DNA from 3 places in the Streptomyces sp. NPDC086549 genome. Region 2 is predicted to be linked to each of the others. Evidence: predicted binding sites of a transcription regulator. Region 2 holds the regulator's gene; each other region holds the start of a gene.
What was found. The regulator HrcA, encoded in region 2, represses chaperone genes, less so after heat shock. The targets are predictions, from matches to a motif close to TTNGCACTCNGNNNNNCNGAGTGCNAA.

Region 1 (5,607 bases), on a different contig from region 2:
AACCCCGGCTGGACCAAGCTCGTCAAGGCCGACAACCTGGCGCGCGAGCTGGGTGTGACCGGTGGTCTCTACGTGAAGGACGACTCCGGCAACCCGACGCACTCCTTCAAGGACCGCGTCGTCGCCCAGGCCCTGGAGGCCGCCCGCGCCTTCGGCTTCACCACCCTGTCCTGCTCCTCCACGGGCAACCTCGCAGGCGCCGTCGGCGCCGCGGCCGCCCGCGCCGGCCTGCGCTCCTGCGTGTTCATCCCGCACGACCTGGAGCAGGGCAAGGTCGTCATGGCCGCGGTCTACGGCGGCGAGCTCGTCGGTATCGAGGGCAACTACGACGACGTGAACCGCTTCTGCTCCGAGCTGATCGGCGACCCGGCCGGCGAGGGCTGGGGCTTCGTCAACGTCAACCTGCGGCCGTACTACGCGGAGGGGTCGAAGACCCTGGCGTACGAGATCTGCGAGCAGCTCGGCTGGCGGCTCCCGGACCAGATCGTCGTCCCGATCGCCTCCGGATCGCAGCTCACGAAGATCGACAAGGGTCTGCAGGAGCTGATCAAGCTGGGGCTCGTCGAGGACCGGCCGTACAAGATCTTCGGCGCCCAGGCCGAGGGCTGCTCCCCGGTGTCCGTCGCCTTCAAGGCCGGCCACGACGTCGTCCGTCCGCAGAAGCCGAACACCATCGCCAAGTCCCTCGCCATCGGCAACCCGGCCGACGGCCCGTACGTCCTCGACATCGCGCGCCGCACGGGCGGCGCGGTGGAGGACGTGACGGACGAGCAGGTCGTGGACGCCATCAAGCTGCTGGCCCGCACCGAGGGCATCTTCGCGGAGACCGCGGGCGGTGTGACGGTGGGCGTGACGCAGAAGCTCATCAAGGACGGGGTCCTCGACCCGACCAAGACCACCGTCGTCCTGAACACGGGTGACGGCCTCAAGACCCTCGACGCGGTGGCCGGCACCGGCCTGACCGCGACCATCCGCCCGAACCTGGACTCCTTCCGAGAGGCTGGCCTCGCATGAGCGTGACCGTCCGCATCCCCACCATCCTGCGCACCTACACGGGCGGCAAAGCCGAGGTGACGGCCGAGGGCGCGACCCTCGCCGAGGTCATCGAGGACCTGGAGAAGAACCACACCGGGATCGCCGCCCGGGTCCTCGACGACCAGGGCAAGCTGCGCCGCTTCGTCAACGTGTACGTCAACGACGACGACGTCCGCTTCGAGCAGGGACTGGAGACGGCGACCCCCGAAGGCGCGGGCGTCTCCATCATTCCCGCGGTCGCGGGCGGCTGATCAATTACCGTGGGTAACCTCAGTTACCGAGTGTTCATCTGATTGCCTCCTCCGCGAGAGAAGCGGAGGGGGCAATTCAGTGTGGTTGAGCGCGGTACAGTTGGGGAACAGCTCCCGATCCCCAGGTCGGAAGCCCTGGATTCATGCCGTAGGCCCGACAAGAAGTAGCCAAAATGCGCGGGCTTTCTGCGGCTTTTGTTCCTTTTATGGGGCCCGAGTTGCCCTGAATTCAGGCGAATTCTCGCCACTTCCCGCATCCTGTGCGTCCAGAATTCTCGTCCGATTGACCTGTTGCAGAGGGCAGTTGGACAGATACATTCAGCCGCGGTCGACGCGTTCCGGCGCACGCCCCCAAGCCAATGGGGGGTGAGGTCTGACCCGGATCCGCGAAGTGTGGATCTGTGCAAGGGCCAGTAATAGGGGAGTTAGGCATGGCTCAGGGCACCGTCAAGTGGTTCAACGCGGAGAAGGGGTACGGCTTCATCGCGGTCGACGGTGGTGCGGATGTTTTCGTCCACTACAGCGCGATCCAGATGGACGGTTACCGCACCCTGGAAGAGGGGCAGCGGGTCGACTTCGAGATCTCGCAGGGCCAGAAGGGCCCGCAGGCGGACATGGTCCGGCTGGCGACCAGCTGAAGCACGCGTCGACTGTCAGCGACGTTCTTCGTTCATCCTTCGAAGGGCCCGTTACCCCCTAGGGGTACGGGCCCTTCGGCCTGCCCCGGCTCCGTGACGCCACCGCCGCTCACCTGCCGATCCCCAGGAGTCGCTTGCACTCGGCAGGGCCGAGTGCTAATCATTGGCGTTAGCACTCTGAAGGTGAGAGTGACAATGAAGGACCGGGTCGGTGAGGCCCGCAGGCCAAGTGGGGCAAGGAACCACGGGGTTTGCGAGCCGTCCGTCGCGGGCGCGGGCGCGGTCCGAAGGAATCACCCCCAGTCCTGGAGGGACCACTTCACATGGCCAAGATCATCGCGTTCGACGAGGAGGCGCGGCGCGGCCTCGAGCGCGGCATGAACCAGCTCGCGGACGCCGTGAAGGTGACGCTCGGCCCCAAGGGCCGCAACGTCGTCCTCGAGAAGAAGTGGGGCGCCCCCACGATCACCAACGATGGTGTGTCCATCGCCAAGGAGATCGAGCTCGAGGACCCGTACGAGAAGATCGGCGCCGAGCTGGTCAAGGAAGTCGCCAAGAAGACGGACGACGTCGCCGGTGACGGTACGACCACCGCGACCGTGCTCGCCCAGGCGCTGGTCCGCGAGGGTCTGCGCAACGTCGCCGCCGGTGCCAACCCGATGGCCCTCAAGCGCGGTATCGAGAAGGCCGTCGAGGCCGTCTCCGCCGCCCTGCTGGAGCAGGCCAAGGACGTCGAGACCAAGGAGCAGATCGCCTCCACGGCCTCCATCTCCGCCGCCGACACCCAGATCGGCGAGCTCATCGCCGAGGCGATGGACAAGGTCGGCAAGGAAGGCGTCATCACCGTCGAGGAGTCCCAGACCTTCGGTCTGGAGCTGGAGCTCACCGAGGGTATGCGCTTCGACAAGGGCTACATCTCGGCGTACTTCGCCACCGACATGGAGCGTATGGAGGCGTCGCTCGACGACCCGTACATCCTCATCGCCAACTCCAAGATCGGCTCCGTCAAGGACCTGCTTCCGCTCCTGGAGAAGGTCATGCAGTCGGGCAAGCCGCTGCTGATCATCGCCGAGGACGTCGAGGGCGAGGCCCTGTCGACCCTGGTCGTCAACAAGATCCGCGGCACCTTCAAGTCCGTCGCCGTCAAGGCCCCGGGCTTCGGCGACCGCCGCAAGGCCATGCTCGGTGACATCGCCATCCTCACGGGCGGCGAGGTCATCTCCGAGGAGGTCGGCCTCAAGCTGGAGAACGCGACCCTGGACCTCCTGGGCCGCGCCCGCAAGGTCGTCATCACCAAGGACGAGACCACGATCGTCGACGGCTCCGGCTCGTCCGAGCAGGTCAATGGCCGTGTGAACCAGATCCGCGCCGAGATCGAGAACAGCGACTCGGACTACGACCGCGAGAAGCTGCAGGAGCGCCTGGCGAAGCTCGCCGGCGGTGTCGCGGTCATCAAGGCCGGTGCCGCCACCGAGGTGGAGCTCAAGGAGCGCAAGCACCGCATCGAGGACGCCGTCCGCAACGCCAAGGCGGCCGTCGAGGAGGGCATCGTCGCCGGTGGTGGCGTGGCGCTCATCCAGGCGTCCACCGTCTTCGAGAAGCTGGACCTGGAGGGTGACGAGGCGACCGGCGCTGCCGCCGTCAAGCTCGCTCTCGAGGCCCCGCTGAAGCAGATCGCCGTCAACGCCGGCCTCGAGGGCGGTGTCGTGGTGGAGAAGGTGCGCAACCTGACCCCGGGCCACGGCCTGAACGCCGCGACCGGTGAGTACGTCGACCTGGTCAAGGAAGGCATCATCGACCCGGCGAAGGTGACCCGTTCCGCGCTGCAGAACGCCGCCTCCATCGCCGCGCTGTTCCTCACCACCGAGGCCGTCATCGCCGACAAGCCGGAGAAGGCCTCCGCGGCCGCTCCGGGCGGCATGCCGGGCGGTGACATGGACTTCTGATCCCCGCGGATCAGCCTGTCCTTTCCGAGGGCGGCACCCCCTGTTCCGGCAGGGGGTGCCGCCCTCGGGCGTTTTCCGGCACGGCCCGTGCCGGTCAGCGGGAGGCGTAGTGCGAGGCGACCGCGGGCCGTCGCCTCCGTCTCGTGGGCGGGTGCGTGGCCGGGATCACAGGGGTTCATCGGCCCGGCCGGAATGGTGCCGGGGCCGGGGGAGTTCTTGTTGCCAGAGGCACCTGATGCATGTGCACATACCACCCGGTCAACCCTAACGAGGAGTCGCCCACGTGAGCGTCACCGAGTCCGCACCCTCCCGCGCCGCCGAGATCCTCTCCCGGCCGGTCTCGATCAACGGCCTGACCGTCCCCAATCGGATCGCCATGGCCCCGATGACCCGCCAGTTCTCCCCGGGCGGCATCCCCGGTGACGACGTGGCGTCTTACTACTCCCGCCGCGCCGCCGCCGGTGTCGGCCTGATCGTCACCGAGGGGACCTACGTCGGGCACGACTCCGCCGGGCAGAGCAACCGCATCCCGCGGTTCCACGGTGAGGAGCAGTTGGCGGGCTGGGCGAAGGTCGCCGAGGCGGTGCACGCGGCCGGCGGCACGATCGTCCCGCAGCTGTGGCACATCGGCATGGTCCGCGAGCAGGGCCAGCCGCCGTTCGCCGACGCCCCCGCCGTCGGCCCCTCCGGCCTGCGCATCGGTGCCACCGAGGCCACCGGCAAGGCCATGGACCGGGCCGACCTGGACGCCGTCATCGGCGCGTTCGCCGAGGCCGCGGCCGCCGCCGAGCGCATCGGCTTCGACGGCGTGGAACTGCACGGCGCCCACGGCTACCTCGTTGACCAGTTCCTGTGGGCGGGCACCAACCGCCGCACCGACGCCTACGGCGGCGACCCCGTGGCCCGCACGAAGTTCGGGGCCGAGATCGTCGCCGCGGTCCGCGAGGCCGTCTCCCCCGGGTTCCCGGTCATCTTCCGCTACTCGCAGTGGAAGCAGGAGGCCTACGACGCCCGGCTCGCCGAGACCCCGGAGGAGCTGGAGGCGATCCTGACCCCGCTGGCCGCCGCCGGTGTGGACGCCTTCCACGCCTCCACCCGCCGCTACTGGCTCCCCGAGTTCGAGGGCTCCGACCTCAACCTGGCCGGCTGGACCAAGAAGCTCACCGGCAAGACCGCCATCACCGTCGGCTCCGTCGGCCTCGACGGCGACTTCATCAAGGGCTTCGTGGGCGAGGGCTCCCCGGTCAAGGGCATCGACGACCTGCTCGACCGTCTGGAGCGCGACGAGTTCGACCTGGTGGCCGTCGGCCGCGCGCTGCTCCAGGACCCCGAGTGGGCGGTGAAGGTCCTCTCCGGCCGCTTCGACGAACTGGCGCCGTACGACGCGGCCGCGCTCAAGACGCTGAGCTGACGCCGAGCCCCAACTCGCTTGTACAGTCCGGGAGATGCGAATACTGCATCTCTCGGACACCCATCTGGAACGCACCGACGCCCCCAACCGGCACGGCGTCGATGCCACCGGATCCCTGCGCCTGATGCTCGCCGCACTGCGCCACCAACGGGACGTCGACGCGGTCGTCGTCACGGGGGACCTCGCGAACGACGGCGCGGTGGAGGCGTACACCGTTCTGCGAGAGCTGGTCGGGGAGTTCGCCCGCACCTGGAACGCGCCGGTCCTGTACACGACCGGCAACCACGACGAGCGCGAGGCGTTCGCCAAGGTGCTGGGCAGCGGGC
Region 2 (5,607 bases):
GCCGGAGCCGTCGTTCTCCGGGACGTCACGGTGGGTGCCCTGGTGACCGCCGGCCTCCACGCCCTGCGCGATCACCCCGTCGGCGCCGGCCCGCTGCACGGCGAGGGCCTCCTCGGCGGTGGTCGCGGTGACCAAGGTGAGGGTTCCGGCGCGGCGGAAGGAGTCCAGCACGTCACGGGTCGGGACACCGAAGTGGAAGGAGACCACCGGCACCGGGTCGTCGAGGAGTATGGCGAGCTTGGCGTCGTAGCCGTCGTCGCGCCCGCTGTCCGGGTCGCCGAGCTCGGTCTCGTACCAGGCGGCCTCGCCGGCCAGCTGGTTCGCGTAGAGGTCCACGGCGCCGGACTCGGCATACTCCGGCTGCGGCATGAACACGTTCACACCGAAGGGACGGCCCGTGAGGCCCCGCACCTGCTTGATCTCCTGGTACATGCCGTCGGCGGTCTTGTACCCGGCGGCGAGGAACCCGAGACCGCCCGCCTCGGACACGGCGGCGGCGAGCTGCGGGACGGAGACACCGCCCGCCATGGGGGCCTGCACGATCGGATGCGGGCAGAGAACGGTCAGTGCGGAGGACATGACGGCATGTTGTCACGTCCTCCGAACAAGTCCGAATCCGGCCGTCCCTTGGCATAAGCCACGGGCATGCATGGCGGCTCAGCGACCGTTGAAGGCATCCTTCAACCGCGAGAACAACCCCTGCTGCCCAGGCTGACCGTGTCTGCCCGGGGGACGACCCCCGGACCCCCAGCAGCTGTTCCAGCTCGCGTCAGCGACCGTTGAACGCATCCTTCAACCGCGAGAACAACCCCTGCTGCCCAGGCTGGAACTGCCCCTGTGGCCGTTCCTCGCCGCGCAGCTTGGCCAGCTCGCGGAGCAGGCGTTCCTGCTCGGGGTCGAGCTTGGTCGGGGTCTGGACCTCGACGTGGACGATGAGATCGCCCCGGCCGCCGCCGCGCAGGTGCGTGACGCCTCGGCCGTGCAGCGGGATCGACTGGCCGGACTGGGTCCCCGGACGGATGTCGACCTCTTCGAGGCCGTCCAGGGTCTCCAGCGGGACCTTGGTGCCGAGGCACGCCGCCGTCATCGGGATCGTCACCGTGCAGTGCAGGTCGTCGCCGCGCCGCTGGAAGGTGCTGTGCGGCAGCTCGTGGATCTCGACGTACAGGTCGCCGGCCGGACCGCCGCCCGGCCCGACCTCGCCCTCACCGGCGAGCTGGATGCGCGTGCCGTTGTCGACACCGGCCGGGATCTTGACGGTCAGGGTGCGGCGGGAGCGGACGCGCCCGTCGCCCGCGCACTCCGGGCACGGCGTCGGGACGACCGTGCCGAAGCCCTGGCACTGCGGGCAGGGACGCGAGGTCATGACCTGGCCCAGGAAGGACCGGGTCACCTGCGACACCTCACCGCGGCCGCGGCACATGTCACACGTCTGGGCGGACGTGCCCGGGGCCGCGCCTTCACCGTTGCAGGTGTTGCAGACGACCGCGGTGTCGACCTGGATGTCCTTGGTCGTACCGAAGGCCGCCTCGTCCAGCTCGACCTCGATACGGATCATCGCGTCCTGGCCGCGCCGGGTGCGCGAGCGCGGGCCGCGCTGCGACGCCGTACCGAAGAACGCGTCCATGATGTCGGAGAAGTTGCCGAAGCCGCCGGCCCCGAAGCCGCCCGCACCGGCGCCGCCGGACTGGGAGAGCGGGTCGCCGCCGAGGTCGTAGACCTGCTTCTTCTGCGGGTCCGACAGCACCTCGTAGGCGGCGTTGATCTCCTTGAACCGCTCCTGGGTCTTCGGATCCGGGTTGACGTCCGGGTGCAGCTCGCGGGCGAGCCGACGGAAGGCCTTCTTGATCTCTTCCTGCGACGCGTCGCGACGCACGCCGAGTACGGCGTAGTAGTCCGTGGCCACTTACGACTCCGCCAGGATCTGTCCGACGTAACGTGCCACTGCGCGTACCGCTCCCATCGTTCCCGGGTAATCCATGCGGGTCGGTCCGACCACGCCGAGTTTGGCGACTGCCTCTCCGCCCGAACCGTAGCCGACCGACACCACAGACGTGGAGTTGAGTCCCTCATGGGCGATCTCGTGACCGATCCGCACGGTCATGCCCGAATCCTTCGCCTCGCCGAGGAGCTTGAGGAGCACGACCTGCTCCTCCAGCGCCTCCAGAACGGGCCGGATGGTGAGGGGGAAGTCATGCCCGAAGCGGGTGAGATTGGCGGTGCCGCCGATCATCAACCGCTCCTCGTTCTCCTCGACGAGCGTCTCCAGGAGGGTGGAGAGCACCGTCGAGACCGTACCTCGGTCCTCGACCTCGAAGGCGTCCGGCAGATCCTCGACCAGCTGGGGCACGTCGGTGAACCGACGGCCCGCGACCCGGCTGTTCAGCCGCGCCCGCAGATCCGCCAGAGACGATTCCCCGAACGGCGCCGGACAGTCGACCATCCGCTGTTCCACCCGCCCGGTGTCCGTGATCAGCACGAGCATCACGCGCGCGGGCGCGAGCGACAGCAGCTCCACGTGCCGCACGGTCGAGCGGGTCAGGGAGGGGTACTGCACGACGGCGACCTGCCGGGTGAGCTGGGCGAGCAGCCGGACCGTCCGCGCCACGACGTCGTCGAGGTCGACCGCGCCGTCGAGGAAGTTCTGGATCGCCCGCCGCTCGGGCGCGCTCATCGGCTTGACGCCGGCGAGCTTGTCGACGAACAGCCGGTAGCCCTTGTCGGTGGGGATGCGCCCCGCACTGGTGTGCGGCTGGGCGATGAACCCCTCGTCCTCCAGGGCCGCCATGTCGTTGCGCACCGTCGCCGGGGACACGCCGAGGTTGTGCCGTTCGGTGAGCGCCTTCGAGCCCACCGGCTCCTCGGTGCCGACGTAGTCCTGGACGATGGCGCGCAGTACCTGGAGCCTTCGTTCACTCAGCATTCGCGCACACCTCCAGAAATGTCGTGGTCTCGACGCCTTCCCTGGCACTCTGCTCATGCGAGTGCCAGCACTCCCCGGCCCAGTGTACGGCGGCGGGGTACGCCCCGGGCAAGGCCGGTCCTGCGCCTTCGTGCCCGGGTGGGGTGTCAGGGCTAGCGTCGCCGTATGACGGTGACTTGGGAAGAGCTGGGGTGGGAACGGGTGGCCGCCGGGGTCGGGCGGTGCCGGCTGCCGGGCTGGGACTGTACGGCGGGGCTGGTCCTGGGGGAGGGTACGGCGCTCGTGGTGGACGCCGGGTCGAGCCTCGCTGAGGGCGCGCGGTTGCGTGCGCGGGCGCAGGAGCTCGCGGGTCACCGTGTGACCCATCTCGCGCTCACCCATCCCCACTTCGACCACGTCTTCGGCGCGGCGGCCTTCGCGGGCGCGGAGGTGTTCGGAGCGGTGGGCATCGACTCGGTCCTCGCGTACGAGCGGGAGGAGCTCCGCCTGGACGCGCTCCGCAACGGCCTGCCCGCCCCGGAGGCCGAGGAGGCGGCCGACGCCCTCGTCCTCCCCCGCCACCTGGTCTCCGGCGAGTGGACCCTGGACCTGGGCGGCGGCCGCCAGGTGCTGCTGGCGAACATCGGCCCGGGGCACACGGCGCACGACCTGGCGGTCCTGGTGCCGGGCGACCCGGAGGCGGTGTTCTGCGGCGACCTCGTCGAGGAGTCCGGTGAGCCGCAGGCCGGCCCCGACGCCGTACCGTCCCAGTGGCCGGCCGCCCTCGACCGGCTGCTCGCCCTGGGCGGCGAGGACGCGTTGTACGTGCCCGGTCACGGAGCGGTGGTCGACGCGGGGTTCGTCCGACGGCAGCGTGACGAGCTGGCGGCCCGCTTCGGCGTGTCGTGAGCGGGGGTCCGGCGGTTCTCCTATCGTCATCCGAATGCGCCAGTACTCCGCCGACCTGACCCCGCCCTGGAAGAAGCCGAAGCCAGTGCCCGAGGTCCCGGCGGACCCCGGCCTGGTGGTGGAGGAGCCCGGCACCGGCTTCTGCGGCGCGGTGATCCGCTGCGAGGCGGGCACGGTGACCCTGGAGGACCGCTTCGGCAAGCACCGGGTGTTCCCGTTGGAGCCGCGGGGGTTCCTGCTGGAGGGCCGGGTGGTGACGCTGGTACGGCCCTCGGCCGGTCCTGTACGACCCACCCGTACCGCTTCCGGCTCGGTCGCCGTCCCCGGGGCACGCGCGCGTGTCGCCCGCGCCGGTCGCATCTACGTCGAGGGCCGGCACGACGCGGAACTGGTCGAGAAGGTGTGGGGCGACGACCTGCGCATCGAGGGCGTGGTGGTGGAGTACCTGGAGGGCGTGGACGACCTGCCGTCGATCGTGTCCGACTTCGCCCCGGGCCCGGACGCGCGGCTGGGCGTGCTGGTGGACCACCTCGTGCCGGGCACCAAGGAGTGGCGGATCGCCGAGTCGGTGACGAGCGAGCACGCGCTGGTCGTGGGCCACCCGTACATCGACATCTGGGAGGCGGTGAAGCCGGCCGCACTGGGGATCGCGGGCTGGCCGAGGGTCCCGCACGGGCAGGACTGGAAGACGGGGGTGTGCCGGGCGCTGGGCTGGCCGGAGAACACGGGGGCGGCTTGGCAGGGGATTCTGGGGCGGGTGCGGTCCTACAAGGACCTTGAGCCGGAGTTGTTGGGGCGGGTGGAGGAGCTGATCGACTTCGTCACGGGCGACTGTGAGGCTTGACGCCCTTGTAGGTGCCGAACTCGATGGTGTCCAGCTCGATACCGAGCGGCTTCAATGGGACCGGGGCGCCGAACTTGGTCACCCGCTGCAGCTGGTAGTCGGCTCCCTCTCCCGTGCCCGTCGGCTCGGTGAGCATGACGCAGTGGCCCATGATCGGGTCGATGATCAGATAGATGGGCACACCACCGGCGGCATAGATCGAGCGCTTGATGTCGTAATCGCGCTCCACACTGGTCTTGGATACGACCTCGACAAGCATGCTGATCACCTTGGACGGCATCAGCTGCCCCTCACGCGGTCCCACGCCCCTCTCGACCAGCACGAGGTCCGGCAGAGGCTCGCTGGTCTCCTGCAGGATGGCAACGGCCACCATCTGGAGCCTCCTCCAATCCCGCCGCGAGAACTGGTCGAGAACCGCTTCGACGATGTCGGTGTGCACCAGATCCGGTGCTGCCATCATCACGATTTCCCCCCGGAGGAGCTCGGCCTTGTACCCCTCGGGAACCTCAAGGTTCTCGAAGAACTCCACGACATCGGTGGTCATCGGTCGGTCATCCACAGCGGTCAACTCCGCAGCCCTCCGCTTTCCGCCACCGTGCAATTACGGCGGCAGCCTACGAACCAGGTTAGGGACCGAACCGACGTTCCGCACCGATTCACCCTCCGGAGTGATCAGTCCACCAGATCCCGCACCACGGCATCCGCCAGCAGCCGCCCCCGCAGCGTCAGCACCGCTCGCCCCTCCTCGTACGGCCCGCTCTCCAACAGCCCGTCCCCCAGCGCCCGCCGGGAAGCCGCAAGCCCCTCCTCCTTCAGCAGCGCCAGCGGCACCCCCTCCCGCAGCCGCAGCTCCAGCAGGATGCGCTCCACCCGCCGGTCCTCGTCGGACAGGAGCTCCCGGCCCGCTCCCGGCGTCCGTCCTGACGCCAGCGCCGCCGCGTACGCCCCCGGG
Region 3 (5,607 bases), on a different contig from region 2:
CGTCGGCCGCAGTTCGTCCGCCGTGACGTACGCGATGGTCTCGTCGACGAGCCCGCCGTCGAGCGACTCGGCGACCTCGGCGACCAGGTGCGCCCGGATGACGGCCCCGTCGGGCTCGTACAAGTACCGCCCCACGGGCCGTACTTCGGGATCCGGAAGCCCCCGCCCCAGCAGGGACCGCGGCCCCGGCAGCAGCGTGGCCCGCACGGCGCCCGGCCGGACCCCGGTCCCGAACCAGAGCACCGCCTCCTTCACGTCCCCGCCGTCGGAGATCCACTCGGCCTCGGCGTCGGCCGGGACCGCCTCGTGGGGGATGCCGGGGGCGATCTTCAGCGCGGCCACCCGAGCCGCCGACGCCGCGCCCACCGCCCACGACAGCGGCGGCGAGTACGCCTCCGGATCGAAGATGCGCCCACGCCCGCCCCGCCGGGCCGGGTCGACGAACACGGCGTCGTACGCGGCCGTGTCGACCTCCGTGACGTCCGCCTCGCGCACCTCGATCAGCTCGCCGAGCCCCAGCACCTCGGCGTTCGCCCGTGCCACCTCCACCGTCAGCGGGTCCCGGTCCACGGCGAGCACCCGGATCCCGGCGCGCGCGAGGGCGATCGCGTCGCCGCCGATGCCGCAGCACAGGTCGGCGACGGAGGTGACGCCGAGACCCTTCAGCCGTCCGGCCCGGTACGTCGCCACGCTCGTCCGCGTGGACTGTTCGACCCCGTTCGGCGTGAAGAACATCCGCTCGGCGTCCTCGGCCCCGAACTTCGCTGTCGCCCGCTGCCGGAGCCGGGCCTGGCCGAGGGCCGCCGACACCAGCTCGGCGGGGTGCTCGCGGCGCAGGCGGGTGGCGACGGCGAGCTCGTCGGCGGGTGCCGTGCCGCGGACCTCGTCGAGGAGGGCGTGGCCCTCGGGGGTGAGCAGGGAGCGGAAGGGGAGGGGGTCGTTCACCGGGGCGTCGTTCACCGGGTCATTGTGGGCCAGTCGGTGGATGGATCGCCTCCGGTGGCGGTGTCGGCCCCGGTTCGGAGCCGGGGCCTGCGAGGATCCGGCACCATGCGAGCAGTCGTACAAAATGACAAAAATGGGATGCTTGATGGGGTGCTCAATGGGGTGCTCAAGAGGGCGGGTGCCCGTGGTGGCATCGTCGCGCTCGCCGTCGCCGCCGGTGTCTCCGGCTGTTCGGGGCCGGGCCCGGACAGCGGTGCACGGCCGGCTCCCGGCCAGCAGATCCTCCACGCGCCCCCCGCCCGCGCCCTGGACTCCTACGCCACCCGCCTGAAGGCCGACCGCGCCGCCCTGGCGGCCGCCGCCGTCCACTGGGGCCTGACCGGGGTGCCCCTGATGCCCCCGGCGCCCCCGGCCCGCAAACCGAGGATCACCGCTCGCGCCGGATTCGAGGTCGACGGCCAGGTAGAGGACCACCTGCCCCCGGTCTTCACCACGATCCCCACCAGACAGAAGGTCGTCTTCCTCACCATCGACGACGGCGCCGAGAAGGACCCGGCGTTCTTGCGCATGATGAGCGACCTGAAGGTCCCCTACACCGCCTTCCTCAGCAACTACCTGATCAAGGACGACTACGCGTACTTCAGGAAGATGCAGGCCGAGGGCGTGACCCTCAACAACCACACCCTGCACCACCCCTACCTGCCCGGCCTGTCCTACGAGGAGCAGAAGGACGAGATCTGCGGCATGCAGGAGGTGATGAAGAAGCGGTTCGGCCAGGCTCCGACCGTCTTCCGCCCGCCCTACGGCAACTACAACGGGGACACCCTGCGCGCCGCCAAGTCCTGCGGGATCAAGTACGCGCCGATCTGGGACGAGGAGGTCTTCGTCGACCACTGGGAGTACCGGGAGGACGACAAGAGCCTGCACCCCGGCGACATCGTGCTCACCCACTTCCGGGGCCGCGAGGACTGGGACGGCACGATGGTCGACGACATGCGCCGCTTCCTCGACAAGGTCACGCGCGAGGGGTACGCGGTGGCGCGCCTGGAGGACTACCTGTGATGCGGCCGAGGGCGCCGCGGCGGTGCCGGGCGCTGCCGGCGGCCGTGCTCGCCGCGGCCGTCCTGCTTCCCCTCAGCGGCTGCGCCCAGTCCGTCGACCCCATCGAACGGCTGGGCAAGAAGGCGGCCCAGGGGGTACGGCCGCACGGCCGGAAGGCGGAGCAGGCGTACCGCCGCTGGGGCCTTCAGTCCCCGCTCGCCCCGGCCCCGACGCCCTCGGCGCGCCCCTCGGCCTCCCACCGGGACAGCCGTTCCCTGCCTCCGGTCCTCGACCACGTCCGCACCCGCGACCGGGTCGTCTTCCTCACCTACGGCGACGGTGCCGAGGAGGACGCCCGGTTCGCCGACATGGTCCGCGAACTGCGGCTCCCGGTCAGCGTGTTCCTCACCGGCAGCGTCGCCGGACCCGGGTACCGACACGTCGCCCGCCTCCAGTCGGCCGGCGCCGGCGTCCAGAACCACACCCTCGGCAGCTCCTCGCTGCGCGGGCTGCCGTACGCCGGGCAGCGCGCCGAGATCTGCGGCCAGCAGGAGAAACTCAACGCCCGCTTCGGCAGCCGCCCCAGCCTCTTCCGTCCGCCCGACGGCACGTACGACAGGACGACCCTGCGCGCGGCCGCCGACTGCGGCGTCTCGGCGGTGGTCCTCTGGCGCGCCGAGATGACCGCCGACGAGATCACCTACGCCCACGGCCCCGCACACCTGCGCCCGGGCGACATCATCGTGGTCGCCCCGGACGCCCCCACCGGCCCCGGCCCCACCCTCTGCGATCGCACGGCCCGCCTGCTGCGCCGCGCCCAGTCCCGGGGCCTGACGGTGGGCCGCCTGGAGGACTATCTGTGACGCCCGGCTAGCGTTCCGGCCATGACGGACTGGACGATACGCCCCGCGTCGGCGGCGGACGCCGAACCGGCGGCCGAACTGCGGGCCGTGGTGCTGCGGGCCGACCTCGAACGGCTGGGCCGGTACGACGAGCACCGGGTACGGCAGCGGCTGCGCGACGGCTTCGTCCCGGCGCACACCTGGGTGATCGAGGCGGACGGTACGTTCGCCGGCTGCGTGGCCCTGCGCCCGGCCGAGGACGCCCACTGGCTGGAGCACTTCTACCTCGCCCCGCACCTGCACGGCGCCGGCATCGGTTCGGCCGTGCTGAGCGAACTCCTGCGGCGCAGCGACCACGACGGCGTCACGGTCCGCCTGAACGTACTCCGCGGCAGCGCCGCACGCCGACTGTACGAGCGCCATGGCTTCGCCCTGGACACGGAGGACGAGGTGGACGTGTTCATGACCCGCAGCCCGCGGCGGCGCAGCTCAGCAAACTCCAGCCCGTCCGGCGCTTGAGGACGAGGAGTTGCCGTCCCGCCCCCGCCCACCCGCAGGTGGTGGCGTGGCTCAGCAAAATCCAGCCCGTCCGGCGCTTGAGGACGAGGCCGTTCAGGCCGAAGCGGGGGTCTGGGGGCGGCAGCCCCCAGGGGGGTCCACGAGGGGGATCCACCAGCACCGGGGACTGAAAACTTCGCGCCGCGCCGCAGGCAATTGGCACTCCGCTTGACCGAGTGCTAATCGCGGTCATAGTCTCGGCTCTGGCACTCCCCCCTGGAGAGTGCCAACAACGCGACGGGCAGGTCCGGCACCCGCGACGACGGATCCACCTGGTCGCCACCTCAGACAGTTAACCCCGTGAGATCTCCGAAGGGGGAGGTCGGATCGTGACGACCGCCAGCTCCAAGGTTGCCATCAAGCCGCTCGAGGACCGCATCGTGGTCCAGCCGCTCGACGCCGAGCAGACCACGGCTTCGGGCCTGGTCATTCCGGACACCGCCAAGGAGAAGCCCCAGGAGGGCGTTGTCCTGGCCGTGGGCCCGGGCCGCTTCGAGGACGGCAAGCGCGTCGAGCTCGACGTCAAGGTCGGCGACGTCGTTCTCTACAGCAAGTACGGCGGCACCGAGGTGAAGTACAACGGCGAGGAGTACCTCGTCCTCTCGGCTCGCGACGTGCTCGCGATCGTCGAGAAGTAATTCACCCAGAGCACAATTTGTTGCTTTGAACTGCGCCCCTGGCACCCGCGACCGATAAGGAGCCGGGCGCCCGGGGCGCAGTCTTCGTTCACCCAAGAATTCCGAGAGGGCTCACGCTGTCATGGCGAAGATCCTGAAGTTCGACGAGGACGCCCGTCGCGCCCTCGAGCGCGGCGTCAACAAGCTTGCCGACACGGTCAAGGTGACGATCGGCCCCAAGGGCCGCAACGTCGTCATCGACAAGAAGTTCGGCGCTCCCACCATCACCAACGACGGCGTCACCATCGCCCGCGAGGTCGAGATCGACGACCCGTACGAGAACCTCGGCGCCCAGCTGGTGAAGGAGGTGGCTACCAAGACCAACGACATCGCTGGTGACGGCACCACCACCGCCACCGTGCTGGCCCAGGCGCTCGTCCGCGAGGGCCTGAAGAACGTCGCCGCCGGCGCTTCCCCGGCCGCCCTGAAGAAGGGCATCGACGCCGCGGTCAAGGCCGTCTCCGAGGCCCTGCTCGCCTCGGCGCGGCCGATCGACGAGAAGTCCGACATCGCCGCCGTCGCCGCGCTGTCCGCCCAGGACCAGCAGGTCGGCGAGCTCATCGCCGAGGCGATGGACAAGGTCGGCAAGGACGGCGTCATCACCGTCGAGGAGTCCAACACCTTCGGTCTGGAGCTGGACTTCACCGAGGGCATGGCCTTCGACAAGGGCTACCTGTCGCCGTACTTCGTGACGGACCAGGAGCGCATGGAGGCCGTCCTCGACGACCCGTACATCCTCATCCACCAGGGCAAGATCTCCGCCATCGCGGACCTCCTGCCGCTGCTGGAGAAGATCATCCAGTCCAACGCCTCGAAGCCGCTGCTGATCATCGCCGAGGACGTCGACGGCGAGGCCCTGTCGACCCTGGTCGTCAACAAGATCCGCGGCACCTTCAACGCCACCGCCGTCAAGGCTCCCGGCTTCGGTGACCGCCGCAAGGCGATGCTGCAGGACCTGGCGATCCTCACCGGCGCCACGGTCATCTCCGAGGAGGTCGGCCTCAAGCTCGACCAGGTCGGCACCGACGTGCTGGGCTCCGCCCGCCGCGTCACCGTCACCAAGGACGACACCACGGTCGTCGACGGTGCCGGCAACTCCGCGGACGTCACCGGCCGCGTCGCCCAGATCAAGGCCGAGATCGAGAACACCGACTCCGACTGGGACCGCGAGAAGCTCCAGGAGCGCCTCGCGAAGCTGGCCGGCGGCGTGTGCGTGATCAAGGTCGGCGCCGCCACCGAGGTGGAGCTGAAGGAGAAGAAGCACCGTCTGGAGGACGCCATCTCCGCGACCCGCGCCGCGGTCGAGGAAGGCATCGTCTCCGGTGGTGGCTCCGCGCTGGTCCACGCCGTCAAGGTCCTCGAGGGCAACCTCGACAAGACCGGCGACGAGGCCACCGGTGTCTCCGTGGTCCGCAAGGCCGCCGTCGAGCCGCTGCGCTGGATCGCCGAGAACGCTGGCCTGGAGGGCTACGTCATCACCTCCAAGGTCGCCGAGCTCGACAAGGGCCAGGGCTTCAACGCCGCCACCGGCGAGTACGGCGACC

Region 1: the regulator HrcA is predicted to act here: its motif matches at 2,058-2,084, upstream of groL (chaperonin GroEL).
Region 3: the regulator HrcA is predicted to act here: its motif matches at 3,543-3,569, upstream of groES (co-chaperone GroES).

Annotation. Positions count from the first base shown of each region.
Region 1 covers NZ_JBIVBS010000004.1:149,274-154,880, forward strand. Annotated here, with positions in the region: gene thrC (threonine synthase) at 1-1,014, shown strand, start outside; gene ACIPSA_RS15575 (ubiquitin-like small modifier protein 1) at 1,011-1,286, shown strand; gene ACIPSA_RS15580 (cold-shock protein) at 1,718-1,924, shown strand; gene groL (chaperonin GroEL) at 2,248-3,870, shown strand; gene ACIPSA_RS15590 (NADH:flavin oxidoreductase) at 4,154-5,281, shown strand; gene ACIPSA_RS15595 (metallophosphoesterase) at 5,316-5,607, shown strand, end outside.
Region 2 covers NZ_JBIVBS010000001.1:833,595-839,201, forward strand. Annotated here, with positions in the region: gene ACIPSA_RS03835 (nitronate monooxygenase) at 1-579, opposite strand, end outside; gene dnaJ (molecular chaperone DnaJ) at 770-1,906, opposite strand; gene hrcA (heat-inducible transcriptional repressor HrcA) at 1,907-2,923, opposite strand; gene ACIPSA_RS03850 (MBL fold metallo-hydrolase) at 3,089-3,811, shown strand; gene ACIPSA_RS03855 (DUF3097 domain-containing protein) at 3,846-4,655, shown strand; gene ACIPSA_RS03860 (Uma2 family endonuclease) at 4,633-5,199, opposite strand; gene hemW (radical SAM family heme chaperone HemW) at 5,328-5,607, opposite strand, start outside.
Region 3 covers NZ_JBIVBS010000002.1:794,042-799,648, reverse strand. Annotated here, with positions in the region: gene ACIPSA_RS10290 (methyltransferase domain-containing protein) at 1-1,068, opposite strand, end outside; gene ACIPSA_RS10285 (polysaccharide deacetylase family protein) at 1,051-2,007, shown strand; gene ACIPSA_RS10280 (polysaccharide deacetylase family protein) at 2,007-2,849, shown strand; gene ACIPSA_RS10275 (GNAT family N-acetyltransferase) at 2,871-3,347, shown strand; gene groES (co-chaperone GroES) at 3,716-4,024, shown strand; gene groL (chaperonin GroEL) at 4,146-5,607, shown strand, end outside.